Linked DNA regions of Occallatibacter riparius. The protein of the gene in region 2 interacts with the protein of the main gene of each other region in a pairwise test. Links are inferred from orthologs where the notes say so. Each region holds a gene or a part of one and is shown on either strand. Other genes may lie near its edges.

Evidence for each region. The genes of interacting proteins can lie anywhere in the genome.
Region 1: the proteins of dnaE (region 2) and MOP44_RS03550 interact in binary tests that used the Escherichia coli proteins (3 or more experiments, as listed by UniProt). The link is inferred for Occallatibacter riparius from one-to-one orthologs.

Annotation. Positions count from the first base shown.
Region 1 is NZ_CP093313.1:892,260-897,659, reverse strand. What follows is about bases 1-2,904. They hold MOP44_RS03550 (pyridoxal phosphate-dependent aminotransferase), read right to left. Parts: upstream 2,054-2,904; coding sequence 947-2,053; downstream 1-946. Other genes in these bases: MOP44_RS03545 (hypothetical protein), read right to left, coding at 2,563-2,904; MOP44_RS03555 (hypothetical protein), read left to right, coding at 481-609. Outside these bases: more of MOP44_RS03545, read right to left, coding at 2,905-3,255; MOP44_RS03540 (hypothetical protein), read right to left, coding at 3,454-3,852; MOP44_RS03535 (hypothetical protein), read left to right, coding at 4,397-4,918; hydrogenase maturation nickel metallochaperone HypA, read left to right, coding at 5,171-5,400. UniProt on the Escherichia coli protein: Shows aminotransferase activity with methionine and histidine as substrates, and to a lesser extent also with phenylalanine.
Region 2 is NZ_CP093313.1:5,894,113-5,903,149, reverse strand. The notes cover bases 1-4,045. They hold dnaE (DNA polymerase III subunit alpha), read left to right. Parts: upstream 1-308; coding sequence 309-3,845; downstream 3,846-4,045. Other genes in these bases: MOP44_RS24155 (RNA 2'-phosphotransferase), read left to right, coding at 3,876-4,045; MOP44_RS24165 (lysozyme family protein), read right to left, coding at 1-43. Also shown: more of MOP44_RS24155, read left to right, coding at 4,046-4,439; asnB (asparagine synthase (glutamine-hydrolyzing)), read left to right, coding at 4,554-6,539; MOP44_RS24145 (alpha/beta hydrolase), read right to left, coding at 6,587-7,378; MOP44_RS24140 (helix-turn-helix domain-containing protein), read left to right, coding at 7,785-8,786; MOP44_RS24135 (ABC transporter permease), read right to left, coding at 8,726-9,037. UniProt on the Escherichia coli protein: DNA polymerase III is a complex, multichain enzyme responsible for most of the replicative synthesis in bacteria. This DNA polymerase also exhibits 3' to 5' exonuclease activity. The alpha chain is the DNA polymerase catalytic subunit.

The sequences.
Region 1 (5,400 bases), 5.0 Mb from region 2 along the record:
AAATGCGGTGCCATTAATGCTCTCCGCCGCGAAAGCAGAGAGGGCTTTCTTCAACTCAAGGTCTTGCCCCTCTTTGGCCTCTACCCCTGGGAATGTGTCATGTGCCGGAAAGTCGCCTTCTACCACAAGCACTTTCCCGATCGAGATGCGAAGCACTCTGCTTCCCAGTCGCCAAACCCCGCCAGCCAGGCCCGGCACAACGCTCCGGCATCCACCCGGCCTGTATAAAGAGCCGAAAAACAGCTTCGAACTTCGTGCACCAGGCAATGGAGTCCTGCCCTCATCCGGCAGGTAATTTCCGCCGGTTCGCTGGTAACACCTGTTTTTCAGTCTCTTGATCGCTTGCGCGTTGCTGAATTAGCTCGTTAGACTCCGCATTTAGGGTCCATCTCATTCGATCAGGATTTCCCCATGATCTGCCGGAATTGCAAACAGCCCTTTCTCGAGCGACGCACGAGGCGCGGAATCCTTGAGAGATTTGTGTATTCCCTCTTCGGCTACTACCCGTGGCGATGCACCCTCTGCAATACCGACGGCATGTACCGCGGCCGTCTCGAGCCCGAAAGGGAAGCCCCCCACGCTCCCGCCGACGACCTCGGCAACGCCTAATCGCCAATGCCCAGCCGGAACCTAACCTCCGCGCGCGCCGTAGGTGCGCGATGAATTCTCTCACCAGCCCGCCAATGTCAGGCTGCTGAAGATCCATAGCGGAGCAGCCAAATCAATCCCTCACCGGCACTCTGGCCGCGAAGCGGCAGTCAGCCGCACCGCAGGTGCCAGGAGAAGCGCGCAGCGCACACTCCTGGGTCCGCCAGCCTCTAACCTCCGCGCGCGCCGTAGGTGCGCGATGAATTCCCTCTCCAGCCCGCCAATGTCAGGCTGCTGAAGATCCATAGCGGAGCAGCCAAATCAATCCCTCACCGGCACTCTGGCCGCGAAGCGGCAGTCAGCCGCACCGCAGGTGCCGGAGCCGCGCACACGCCTCATCCAGCGCCGCATCCTGCTTGGCAAAGCAGAACCGCAGCAGGTTCTCGCCCCGCCCTTTGCGGAAGAACGCACTCCCCGCCACCGCCGCCACACCCGTCTCGCGCAGCAGCGTCCGCGCCTTCTCCGCCGCATTCGCCCCCGCCAGCGGACCAGTCTCTGCCAGCACGTAATACGCGCCCGCCGGAACCGTCGGGGTCAGCCCCGCCTCCCGCAGTGCCGACACAATCCGTTCCCGCTTCGACTGGTGATCCGCCGCGATCTGCTGGTAGAAGCTCGCCGGCAACTGCTCCAGCCCCGCTGCCGCTCCGTGCTGGAACGGTGCAGGCGCGCACACATATGTCAGGTCGTGGAAGTAGGCCATCGCCCCCATCCATCGCGCGTCCGCCGTCACGTACCCCAGCCGCCAGCCCGTGATCGAGAAGGTTTTCGAGAACCCCGAGATCACAATCGTCCGCTCCCGCATTCCCGGAAGCGTCGCGGGCGCAACGTGCCGATCGCCGTCGTAGACGAAGTACTCGTAAATCTCATCGGTAAACAGGAACAGGTCGTGCTCCAGGCAAACCTCGGCCACCGCCTCGGTCTCCGCCTGGGTAAACACCTTGCCGCTCGGATTCGCCGGCGTATTCAGCAGGATCGCCCGGGTCCGCGGCGTAATCGCCGCCCGCAGAGCATCCACATCCAGCGCAAAGTCGCCATCGGCCAGCGCCACCAGAACCGGCGTCACCCGCTGCGACTTCAGCGTCGCCACGTGATACCCGTAGAACGGCTCGAACAGGATCACCTCGTCGCCGGGATTGAGCAGCGCCATCGCCGCCGCATGCAGCCCCGCCGTCGCCCCCGACGCCACCAGCACCTCGGTCTGGGCGTCGTAATCCAGCCCATAGTCGCGCTGCTGCTTTTCGGCAATCGCCGTGCGCAGCCGCGCAATCCCGTCCATCCGCGTATAGATGTTGTCGCCCCTCCGGACCGCCTCAAACGCTTCGGCCTCCACCGGCTGCGGAACCGGCGTATCGCACACCCCCTGCGCCAGGTTGATGCCGCCAATGGCGTCGCACGCGGTAGTCATCGCGCGAATCTCCGACTGCACAGCGCCAGGCGCCAGCTCACTCAAATGAAGACGGGAAGGGGTAGCAACAGCAGAATGGGACACCAGATTTGATTCGGCCACGGGGAAGTCCTTTGCCACCATACTACCGAACCCGTCCCACAAATTTGTCATTCTGAGCCGCAGGAGAAGAACCCGCTTTTGCCCTTGCATTTGTTCTTGCTTTTCTTGCTGTCATTCCCAGCGGGAATCTGCTATTCGAGCGGGTGCCCCCGTCGCCTCGCATTTGGGGACCGGGGTTGGATGTAAGCTCGAACGTCAAGCCCGCTCCCCCAACAGAAGTGTCATCCCGAAAGTCCGCGCGCCTTCTTCAGCGGACCGAGGGATCCGCAGTTGCTTTTCGCCACTTCCGAGTAGGCTGCAATACACATCTGATCCTGTGCTGCTTACTGCGCCTACCGTTCCAAATCGCCAATCACCAGCATGATCAGCATTTGATTTTTGTCGATCTGAACCTCGCCTCCGCCCCGCTACGAAATCCACCGCATCGCTGCCCAATTCTGCCGCTTCCATTGCCCATTCTCTAGCGCGAAAGCGATCCAAAACCCCTCCCCGCATAGTCCGCCGCACCAATGCGTGGCATACACAAGAGCCACGGTATGGTGCTCGTTGAAATAGACCTCGCTAAAACCGTATAGAGCGGGCGCGCCTTTGTACTTGGCCCTCGCTGCCTCGTCGGCCTTCTCCCAACGCGTGTTCTGGAACTCAGCCTGTTCCGTTGGCGTCAGAAGATGGACCGGAACCGTCGTCTGCCAGGCAGTCGCGCTCAGCGACAGGACCTCATGGCAATGAGCATCGAAGTCTTGGAGGATTTCCTTGAAGTCCTGCTCGCGAGCTTTAGGAGGATGCACTCCATTGTGCGGGTTCATGCCCCAATCGTGTCCTGCATTCGCCGTGGGGCGTTCCCGACACGGCTGATCCAGAGGCACTGCCAGAACCGTTGTGTCTTGAACTAGCCACAGATCGTGCGGCCAACCTGCACCGACCGTTTCGCCGAGAGGCATCAGGCTCGAGTAAATCAGGTAAGAGTCAGAGGCGCGGTCGCTCGGCATTGGGATCGGCGCGACTTGTTGGGCACCAGGAGGAGCGCTCTGGCTCAGGAGAGTGACGGGGAGTAGCACAGCAAGAAACCAAACTGGTCGGAGTAGTCGTCTGCGTCTCATCTCGAAGGAGAGTCTACGACAGTGCGGCGGTCGGCGTGTCGGTACCCAGTCCCTGGCATTTGGGGACCGGGGTGGGATGCAAGCTCGAACGTGAGGCTCGTTCCCCCACAGAAGTGTCATCCCGAAAGTCCGCGCGTCGTCTTCAGCGGACCGAGGGATCCGCAGTTGCTTTTCGCCAGTTCCGCGCAGTCGCCGATTTCACTCTGGATCGACATTCCTGACTTCCGCATTCTTCAGCCGAAGCAAGCCGCAGTGCCTACACCGACGGGTAAAAAAAGGATCGAAGGCAAAAGCCGAAAGAAAGAAACGCTCTGCACATCTCGGACAAGGCCAGGTTCCCATCTCCCAGACGAAGAAGAACCATTGCGCAAGGAACGCAATGACAAGCAGTACGAACGAACCGGAGATTGCGACGCGCACAACGACCGGCGAATGGGGATCACTCAATCTAGAGAAGAGTAAGAGAACAGAAACGGCAAGCCCACCCGCGAGTGCAGATAGACGGATCAGAAGACGCCGCCTCTCCGCGTCGAAGCAACTCCATTGTTCGCGGTAATCGCCAGTGCTGACGAAGCCCCCGGGCCGCAACTCGTCCATGGCCGCAATGTTAGCCGGTTTGCACGACCCAGGTCATGATTCTGCACGCCCTCGCCGTGAGCCGAGCGCAGGGTGTCCTTGGTTCCTAGCCTTTGGGGATCAGGGCGGAGCCCAACGCCGGGCGTCGGCTGTGCTCCTTCAAGAATCGTTGTCAAGTCCCCCCCCGCATGTGGAAAACCGACTTAAGTTCATGAATCCAATCATTCCAAAATGTGGAAAACTAATTGCGGATAACTCTTCGAATTTGCTAGCCTATTAATAGGAGCAAAAAACAGTGCCCGCCGGACCCCAATCCGGCGGGCATTTTCTTTTGCCCGATCGCTGCCTTCCAAGGAAGCGGGTGCCCCAAGTTCCTCTTGGGCGGGAAGGAACTTCACTCACCACGAATCTACTGTGCGCCACCCGGCGAAGCAGCAGTTCGCCGCACCCCGGGCGCCGGGTGCCCCCGGTCCCTAGCTTTTGGGGACCGGGGAGGGGACTCCCGCGCCCGCACAACTCACCGCGACCGGGTGAAACCACAACCACATTTACGAAAGGTACAACCATGACCACGACCATCACACCAGAACAAGCCGTACAGCACTGCCTCGACGCCTACAACAAAGCGTGTGCCGAAGACGACGCACGCAACGACCACAGTCCTGAATCTCTCGCCCGCGTCAACCGAGCCTACCGCCGCGCCATGCCCTTCCTAACCCCCGCCACCATCGACGCCTTCCTGGCCTGCGTCACCCATGGCCTGGTCCTCGAAGTCTTCACCACCGCCGAGGCCGCAAAACTCCTCTACGCCACACAGATCGCCGTAGGCTCCCGCCGCACCAACCAGCACTCCAAATCACCGCAGCCCCAACCAGCAGCCACCCCCACCCCCCTCCCCCCTGCGGCAACCCTCCGGCAGACGCCTGCAAAGGCCTCAAAGGACGACACAAACCACGTCCAGGCCATGCTCGAGCAGATCCTGTCCGGCAAGACCATGCCCGAGGCCCCCCTGGCTCCTTGGAAGAAGGCACCCCCCACCCCCTCCCCCCTCACCAAGAGCGGCCTGGGAGTTCCAACCGCCAGCTAACCGCCGAGTAGCTGACCGGCTGACACGCTAACTAGCCAAAGGAGCCTCCTGACACTCCATCACCCTGTCGCTTTACCCCACGCCAACGAGCCACACAGGATATCCCTGCCCAAAATCCCCTGACTGTCCCATTGTCCCTGCATTTGTATCCCCTACTCCCCAAGCCCTAATCCCAAATCCCTGCCTTTAGCCTCATCCCAAGTGAGCCAGATCACCCGCCCACACCCCTCCCCCGGCGTAGAATCCCATTCGATGCATGAGCTTTCCATCGTGACCAGCGTGGTCGAGTCGGTCACCGAGTCCCTCGCGAACTATCCCGGCGCCCGCGTGCTCCAGGTCCGCCTCCGCGTCGGAGCCCTCTCCGCCGTCATCGAGGACTCGCTCCAGTTCTGCTACGGCATCGCCATCGAAGGCACCCCCCTGGCCGCCTCCAAGCTCGTGGTCAACACCGTCCCCGTCACCGTCCACTGCCAAGCCTGCGG
Region 2 (9,037 bases):
AAGCCAGAAACACGAATGCCAAAACAGTGAAAGAGCTCTTCATTTCCCCCGAAAACCCCGCAGATCACGACCCAGTAGCATCAACATGCCTCAAAATCGGCAGATTTGGCAATGACCTAATAGCATCATCGAATGCAAGTGGTCATCAGAGAATCCCAAATCGCGGCCCGCCCACCCTGACGCCTCATCGCTGTCACAAACCCAAGCCCGACCTAAAAGGAACGGATTCAGCACATTCCGTACCTGCTTTTCCTCAACCGATCCCGCCATCCCTCCGAACCGCACCGGAACTAAAATCGAACTAGACCATGGCCGAATTTACCCACCTCCATCTGCACACCGAGTACTCCCTCCTCGACGGCGCCTGCGACGTCAAAAAGCTAGTCGACCGCGTCTCCAAGCTCGGCCAGAAGTCCGTCGCCATGACCGACCACGGCAACATCTATGGCGCCGTACACTTCTTCAACGCCGCGAAAGAGAAGGGAATCAAGCCCATCCTTGGCTGCGAGCTCTACGTGTGCAAGAACGAGGACCACCGCGCTCCTGCCCAGGGCGACGACTACAACCACCTCCTCGTCCTCGCGGAAAACGAAGAGGGCTACCGCAACCTCATCCGCATCACGTCTGAGGCCTCCCTCTACGGCTTCTATCGCAAGCCGCGCATCAGCAAGCAATATCTCGCCGCGCACTCTGAGGGCCTCATCGCCACCTCCGGCTGCCTCTCGGGCGAGCTCTGCGAGTACCTCCACAACGAGCACGGCAAATGGGACGCCGCCACCGGCTACGCCAAGGCCAAAGCCACAGCCCTTCAGTACCAGGACATCTTCGGCAAGGGCAACTTCTATCTGGAAATTCAGGACCAGGGCCTCGAAGCCGAGCGCAAGATCCAGAACGATCTCTTCCGCCTCGAAAAAGAACTCGACATCCCCATGCTGGTCACCAACGACTCGCACTACCTCTGCGGCGAAGACTCTCACGCCCACGATGTGATGCTCTGCGTCCAGACCGGCGCTAAGATCCACGACAACGACCGGTTCAAGTTCGACTCTGACCAGTTCTTCGTCAAATCCGGCGACGAAATGGCGCGCCTCTTCCCCGACAATCCCAGCCTCCTCTCCCGCACCATGGAGATCGCCGAGCGCTGCAACTTCAAGCTGCACCCCGTCGACAATCCCTTCCCGCAGATGGATGTTCCCGAAGGCCACACTGTCGACAGCTACTTCGAGCTCATATGCCGCGAGGGATTCAAGAAGCGCCGCGACACCGCCATCGGCCACCTCCAGGCCACCGGCCAGTTGCGCAAGTCCCTCGCCGAGTACGAGGCACGCCTCAATTACGAAATCGGCATTATCCACCAGATGAAGTACTCAGGCTACTTCCTCATCGTCTGGGACTTCATCAAATATGCGCGCGACCACGGCATCCCCGTTGGCCCCGGCCGCGGATCGGGCGCAGGTTCGCTCGTCGCCTATTGCATGGAGATCACCAACATCGATCCCATGCAGAACGTCCTCCTCTTCGAGCGCTTCCTCAACCCTGAGCGCGTGTCCATGCCTGATATCGACGTCGACTTCTGCATGAACCGCCGCGGCGAAGTCATCAACTACGTGGTGGGCAAATACGGCCGCGAGCAGGTCAGCCAGATCATCACCTTCAACACCATGGCCGCCAAGGGCTCCATCAAAGACTGCGGCCGCGCCCTCGACATGCCCTATGGCGACGTCGATCGCATCGCCAAGCTCATTCCCGCCACCGTCGGCATGACCATCGACAAGGCGCTCGAAGAAGTGCCCGACCTCGCCAAAATTTACGAGACCGAGCAACCCGTCCGCGAGCTCATCGACACTGCCAAAAAACTCGAAGGCCTCGTCCGCGGCCAGGGCGTGCACGCCTCCGCTGTCGTCATCGCTCCGCGCGCGCTCACTGAACTCGTCCCCGTTGCAAGAACGAAAAACGACGAAATCGTCACCGCCTACGACATGGTGGCCGTCGAAAAAATGGGCCTGCTCAAGATGGACTTTCTTGGGCTCGCCACCCTCACCGTCATCGAGGACTGCCTCACGCTCATCAAGCAGAACCGCGGCATCGACGTCGACATCGAAAAGATCCCGCTCGATGACGAAGAGACATTCAAGAAAGTCTTCCAGGCGGCCCTCACCTCGGGCGTATTCCAGTTTGAATCAAGCGGCATGCGCGACATGCTCCGCCGCTACAAGCCTGAAAAGCTCGAAGAGCTCACCGCTCTCACAGCGCTCTTCCGCCCCGGCCCCATCCAGGGCGGCATGATGGAAGACTTCATCGAGCGCAAGTGGGGCCGTCGCAAAGTCGAGTACATGCTACCCGAGCTGGAAACCCTGCTCAAGGAGACCCTCGGCGTCATTGTCTACCAGGAACAGGTCATGCAGATCGCCAACGTCCTCGCCAGCTACTCGCTCGGCGAAGCCGACCTGCTCCGCCGCGCCATGGGCAAAAAGAAGCCCGAAGAAATGGCCAAGCAGCGCGATCGCTTCATCTCCGGTGCAGTCGCCAACGGCCACCCCAAAGACATCTCCGCCGAGCTCTTCGACCAGATGGAGAAGTTCGCGGGCTACGGCTTCAACAAGTCGCACTCCGCCGCCTACGGTCTCGTCTCCTATCAGACCGCCTATCTCAAAACGCACTACCCCACCGAATTCATGGCCGGCCTGCTAACCTCGGAAGTCTCCAAGCCCGAGAACGTCGTCAAATACATCGCTGAGTGCAAGGAGATGGGCATCGCCGTCGAGCCGCCTGACGTGCAAATCTCCGGCGCGCAATTCACGCCCCACGGCGACGCCATCCGCTTCGGTCTCGCCGGAATCAAGAACGTCGGCGGCAACGCCATCGAATCCATCATGAAGGCCCGCGAAGAAGTGGGTGGCCGCTTCGAAAGCCTCTGGCAATTCTGCGAGAAGGTCGACCTGCGCGTAATGAACAAGCGCGTCATCGAGTCGCTCATCAAAGCCGGTGCCCTCGACTCGCTCGGCAAGCGCGCCGCCTTGTACGGCGCAGTCGACAAAGCAATGGAGCGCGCGCAGAAAGCCCAGCGCGATCGCGAGCAAGGCCAGCACGGTCTCTTCGGCCTCTTTGACGACACACCCGCGCACGGCCAGAAGAACGGCGACGACCTGCCCAAGGTCCCCGACTGGGAAGAGGGCGAGCGCCTCGCCAACGAGAAAGAAGTCCTCGGCTTCTTCGTCTCCGGCCATCCGCTCGACAAGTACGCCGAAAAACTCCGCAACCTTCCCGGCATCATCTCGGTAGCTGAAGCCCTAGAGCGCAAGCCGCCCGAGCGTGTCTGGGGCAAGCAGAGCGATCCCACCGATGAAATCCAGGTTGCCGGCACACTCCTCGGCATGGCCCCGCGCAAAAGCAAGCGCGACGGCAAAATCTACGCCATGGGCCACCTTGAAGACGCCTCCGGCAAAATCGACGTCATCTGTTTCTCGCGCGACTACGAACGCCTCGGCGAGCAGCTCAAGACTGAAGCTCCCGTCGTCATCCGCGGCGTACTCATGGGTGAAGAAGACTCAGCGCCCAAGATCTCCATCAGTGGTGTGCAGCCTCTCGATGCCATGAAGGTCAAGCTCCCAGGCGGCATCCGCATCCGCATCAATCTCGATCGCGCCACCGAGGAAATCTTCGCCACCCTCAAGTCCGCAGCGGACGCCGCACCCGGCCCCGGCAAGGTAATGCTTCAACTCGAACAGAAAGGCCAGTTCGCCGTCATCCTCGAACCCGATCAGATGGCCGTCGCCGCCGACAAAGGCTGGATCGAGCGCGTAGAAGACCTCACCGGCCGCGGTACAGTTCAGATAGTCGGATAGCAGTGGACAAAATCATGGGAGAGCCACTTAGTGGCCATCAGTAAGACAGAGCAGGTTCGCGTCAGCAAGTTCCTCAGCCTCGTTCTGAGGCATCAGCCCGACGCGGCAGGTGTCACTCTCGATGAAGCAGGCTGGTGCGCCGTTGATGCGTTGCTACAAGGATGCACATCGCACTGCTATGAGATATCGCGCGACGACCTCGCGAGAGTTGTGGAGCAAAACGACAAGAAGCGCTTCCAGTTCTCAGAGGACGGTGCTCGCATTCGCGCCGTGCAGGGACACAGTCTTGACGTCGACCTCGACTACCAGGCGCAGACGCCTCCCGAAGTGCTTTACCACGGCACCGCGACCCGCTTCCTCGATTCCATCAAGCAACAGGGATTGCTCAAAATGTCCCGCCAGTTCGTTCACTTGTCTGCGACCCACGAGACCGCGCTGAAGGTGGGCGAGCGCCATGGCAAGCCCGTCGTTCTTGGAGTTCGTGCGGGCGAAATGCATCGCTCCGGTACGCCGTTTTACAGGGCTGCGAATGGAGTCTGGCTCGTCGACGCGGTGCCACCGGTGTACCTGCGATTCCCCGAGACAACCAGATAGGAATTCCCAAACGCACGAATTCTCTAGCCCCCCATCCCCTCTCAGTGGAATAATGGCCGACGGTTCTCCCCAGACTACATCTAGGCTTCTTCCCTGAACGAAGGACAAATACAGATGTGCGGAATCGTCGGAGTCTATTCGCGTCGCGAACCCGTTTCTCCCGCTGCGCTTGAGCGTGCCACCAACAGCCTTTATCACCGCGGACCTGACGGCCAGCGTCACTGGATCTCCCCTGATCGCCGGGTCGGCCTCGGCCACACGCGCCTCAGCATCATCGACCTCGCCACCGGTGACCAGCCCCTCTCCAGCGAAGACAACCGCACGCACGTCGTCGTCAACGGCGAGTTCTACGGCTACGAGAGCATCCGCCACGACCTCCAGCAGCGCGGCCACCATCTCGCCACCAAAGCCGACAGCGAAATCGCCCTCCACCTCTACGAAGAACTAGGCCCCCACTGCCTCGAGCATCTGCGCGGCGAGTCCGCCCTCGTCCTCTGGGATGAAAACCGCCGCCGCCTCTTCGCCGCCCGCGACCGCTTCGGCATCAAGCCGCTCTTCTACGCCTGGCACAACGACAAGCTCTACCTCGCATCCGAAGTCAAAGCCCTCTTCGCCGCCGGCGTTCCCGCGCGCTGGGATGAAGAAAGCGTCTTCCATTCCGTGGCCTTTGGCGGCCACCAGATGCGCACCCTCTACGACGGGGTCTTCCAGGTCCCGCCCGGCTACTACATGCTTGTCACCGACAAGCATGTCCAGCTCAACCAGTACTGGGACTTCAACTATCCCCGCCGCGACCAGGCCCTCGCCGCGCGCTCTGACGCCGACTACATCGCTGAATTCCGCCACGCCATTGATGAAGCTGTGCGCATCCGCCTCCGTGCGGACGTTCCCGTAGGCGTCTATCTCTCCGGCGGACTCGACTCCTGCTCGGTCCTCGGTCTCGCCGCCCGCCACCATCCCGACCCCATCAAGGCCTTCACCCTCACCTTTGAAGACGCAGCCTACGACGAGGGTCCCATTGCCCGCGAGATGGCCGCCCTTGCCGGCGCTGAGTTCCACGCCATCCCCATCAACCAGCGCAACCTCGCCGACAACTTCGCCGACGCCATCGCCCAGACTGAAACCGTCTGCATCAACGCCCATGGTGTCGCCAAATACCTGCTCAGCAAGGCCGTCCGCGATGCCGGATACAAGGTCGTCATAACCGGCGAGGGCTCCGACGAAATCCTCGGCGGCTACCCGCACTTCCGCCGTGACATGCTTCTCTACAACCGCGAAGGCCAGAGCGAAGCCGCCATCAACGAACTCCTGCGCTGGCTCGACGAGCACAACACCGTCAGCCGCGGCCTCCTTCTCCCCGACGGCGAAATCGGCGATCTCAGCGCGGTCAAGCGCGTCCTCGGCTACGTCCCCTCGTGGATCGAGACATTCTCCTCGCGCGCCGTCAAAGTCCGTCCGCTCTTCGCCCCCGACTTCCACCAGCGCTACGGCCACCGCGAAGGCGAATACAACATCCTCGATGACACCAACGTCCTCACGCAGCTTCGCGGCCGCGACCCCATCCACCAGTCGCTCTACCTGTGGTCTAAAACCGTCATGGCAGGCTACATCCTCACCATGCTCGGCGACCGCATGGAGATGGCCCACTCCATCGAAGGCCGCGTCCCATTCCTCGATCACAAGCTAGTCGACGTCATCGTTTCGCAGCCTGTACACATGAAGATCCGCGGCATGACAGAGAAGTTCGTCCTCCGCGAAGCGGTCCGCGACGTCATCACTGACACGGTCTACCGCCGCCAGAAGCACCCGTTCCTCAGCCCACCCGCGACGGTCCACCCTGACGGCACCTTCCAGACCTTCGTCCAGGACACGCTGCGCGGCGAAACCCTCCGCTCCATGCCCTTCTTCGATCAGAAGGCCATCGTGTCCCTTCTCGACCGCCTCCCCAGCATGGACGTAGGCGCCCGCACCGCCAACGACCAGATCCTCATGCACATCGTCAGCATGTGCGTCCTCCAGGACCGCCTCGGCGTCGCAACCAGCCCCGCCGCCGAAGCGCAAGCCGAAATCCCGCTGGAGGTCGGCGTCCCCGCAGACTGAGTACTAAGAACTTAGGGCCTGGCTGGATGCCAGGCCCTACACCCCGCTCACTTTCCTTGATCACCTGAAGCCGCACGAACAATGAATCTCGCCACTTCTTCAGGTTCCGCCAGCATAGGTACGTGGCAGGACGGAAGGGTTATGGTGACTGCTCCCATGCGCTGGGCCATTGTGCGCTCCAGATCTGGCGGGATGGCGCGATCGTCGGCGGCCACGATGTACCAGTCCGGTTTGCTTCTCCACGCCGGAGATCCAGCGAGAGACGTGTTCAATGCGGCATACGCCGCAGGTCCCTGGGTGGCAAAGAGGATCTCCCTCTCCTTCGGGGTAAGCTGCTGTGCGAAATCCTCTAAAACTCCCCTTTCGGTTAACTTGACGAAGCCCGAACTGTCGGGCCGAAGTTCATTCGCAATCGGAGGCGGAGGGCCCTCTTGCAGAAGAGACAAAGATGATTCATTCGTATCCGGCGCGAATGCAGCCACAAAAACAAGTCCCGCGACCTTCGGATCGTTCCCGGCCTCGGAGATCACCGCTCCGCCATAAGAATGGCCAACCAGAAGCACCGGTCCATCTGCGAGCGCGATAGCACGCTTCGTGATCGCTACGTCGTTGTCAAGAGTGGCCAGCGAGAGTTGTACTGCCGTAACCTGAAAACCTCGCTCTTGCAGAATCGGAATCACTTTGGCCCAGCTCGATCCGTCTGCCCATGCGCCATGCACAAGAATGATGTTCTTGATCGCAGGCACTTGTTTCTGCGCGGATGATTGCAGAGCGCTTGCGGCGAGAATAAGCGCCGTGAGAATGGCGCCACGTCTGAGGAACGCGATCATCGATTTCATAGAAGTCTCCTGGATTCATCGCTTCCCGGGGAATAGCGATCAACCCGTGCGATGGACAGAACCAGTGGCCTGTCGTGGTTTGTTCACGGAAAATGAATTGTTTCGAGTTCCGAAGGGGCAATCAACGCGGCCTTCGCGTGCTCGGACCCCGAAGTCCTGCTTTCGGCAGTGGGCCCAAACAATGCTGGCAGTCGTGCATTTGCCGAGCTGATTTCACTCCAGCATAATTTCGGATAAATGGAGCATCTAGGCGAAAACGATCAAAAGCTGCCCATTCCTGCCCAAATCCGGAACGCGGAAGCCAAATTCGGAGGTCGGATTCGAAATAATCTGGCTCTTTGAGAGCACGACCGTACTCTAACTAAGCAGAGCAGAGCCTGTTGGCTTGAGAAAGGGAGATCCCCGCATGGATATGGGCCACAAATTTCCGACGGTGTGGAACCAACTCGCCGACACGATGTATCTCAATCATCTGCCAACGGCTGAAGTCAGAATTTCAAACGTTGCGCCGTTCTCGTTTGCTCGGCTCAGAAGCGACCGCGGCCTCCCCGAGATTGCACGGCCGACCACAGGTGAGAGCGGCTATATAGTTCCGGTACAACTTGCAGCTATACCTTACATCGAGCAATTCTTTGGCAAACGGAAGGTTTCGAGTGGTTCTTATCCGACCGGCGGGGTAAGCGCAATCGATCTGCGCGATGAACCTGCAGTTCTCCTCCCCCATGCCTTCGACACGGTAATCGTGTATGTCACTCACGGCGCGTTGGCAGATATCGCCTATGAGCATCGTTCACCACCAGTCGAACAATTGCGTGGGACTCACGGGCATCCGGATCCGATTGTTTATCACCTGGCAAAGACCCTCAGTGCTTCGCTTGAGCACCCCCGTCACGCCTCAAAGATCTTCCTGGATCACGTGTTGCATGCCTTGAATTGTCATCTGGTCTCCTCCTATGGCGGCGTGAAAACATCTGCTGCGCAATTCAGAGGTGGGCTCTCAACGGCACTCATGCGGCGAGCGAAAGAATTGCTCGAAGCGAACCTCGACGGCAACATCCCCCTTCGGCATCTTGCGGAGGCATGTGGCTTATCGACGAGTCATTATACGCGGGCCTTCAAAGAAACATTTCGCAAACCACCGCATCGGTGGTTGATTGAACGCCGCATTGACCGGGCGAAGGATCTCATGACAAATAGTCACCTCCCCATCGCTGACATCGCCATTCAGTGTGGCTTTGCCGATCAGTCTGCACTCAATCGTTCCTTCAGACGAATTCACGGAATCAGTCCCGGCCAGTGGCGACGCGCGACGACTCGTGAAAGAGGCTCGGCGTCACCCCGGACTGACTACTCTGACCGTAGCGCTGCCAGCGGCTCAACCCGCACAGCACGGCGTGCGGGAAGATAGCATGCGATCGTCGCCACCAGCGTAACCAGCGCCGCTCCTCCCACGAAGATGACCGGATCCGTGCTGCTCACTCCATAAAGGAGGCTCGACATCAGCCGCGTCATCAGCAACGCGCAAACCAGCCCAGCCCCCACGCCGGCCAGCGTCAGCGTCGTCGCCTGCCGCACCAGCATGCGCAGAATCCCCTCGGGCGTCGCCCCAAACGTGAGCCGAACTCCAACCTCCTGCGTCCGCTGTCCTACGTGATACGA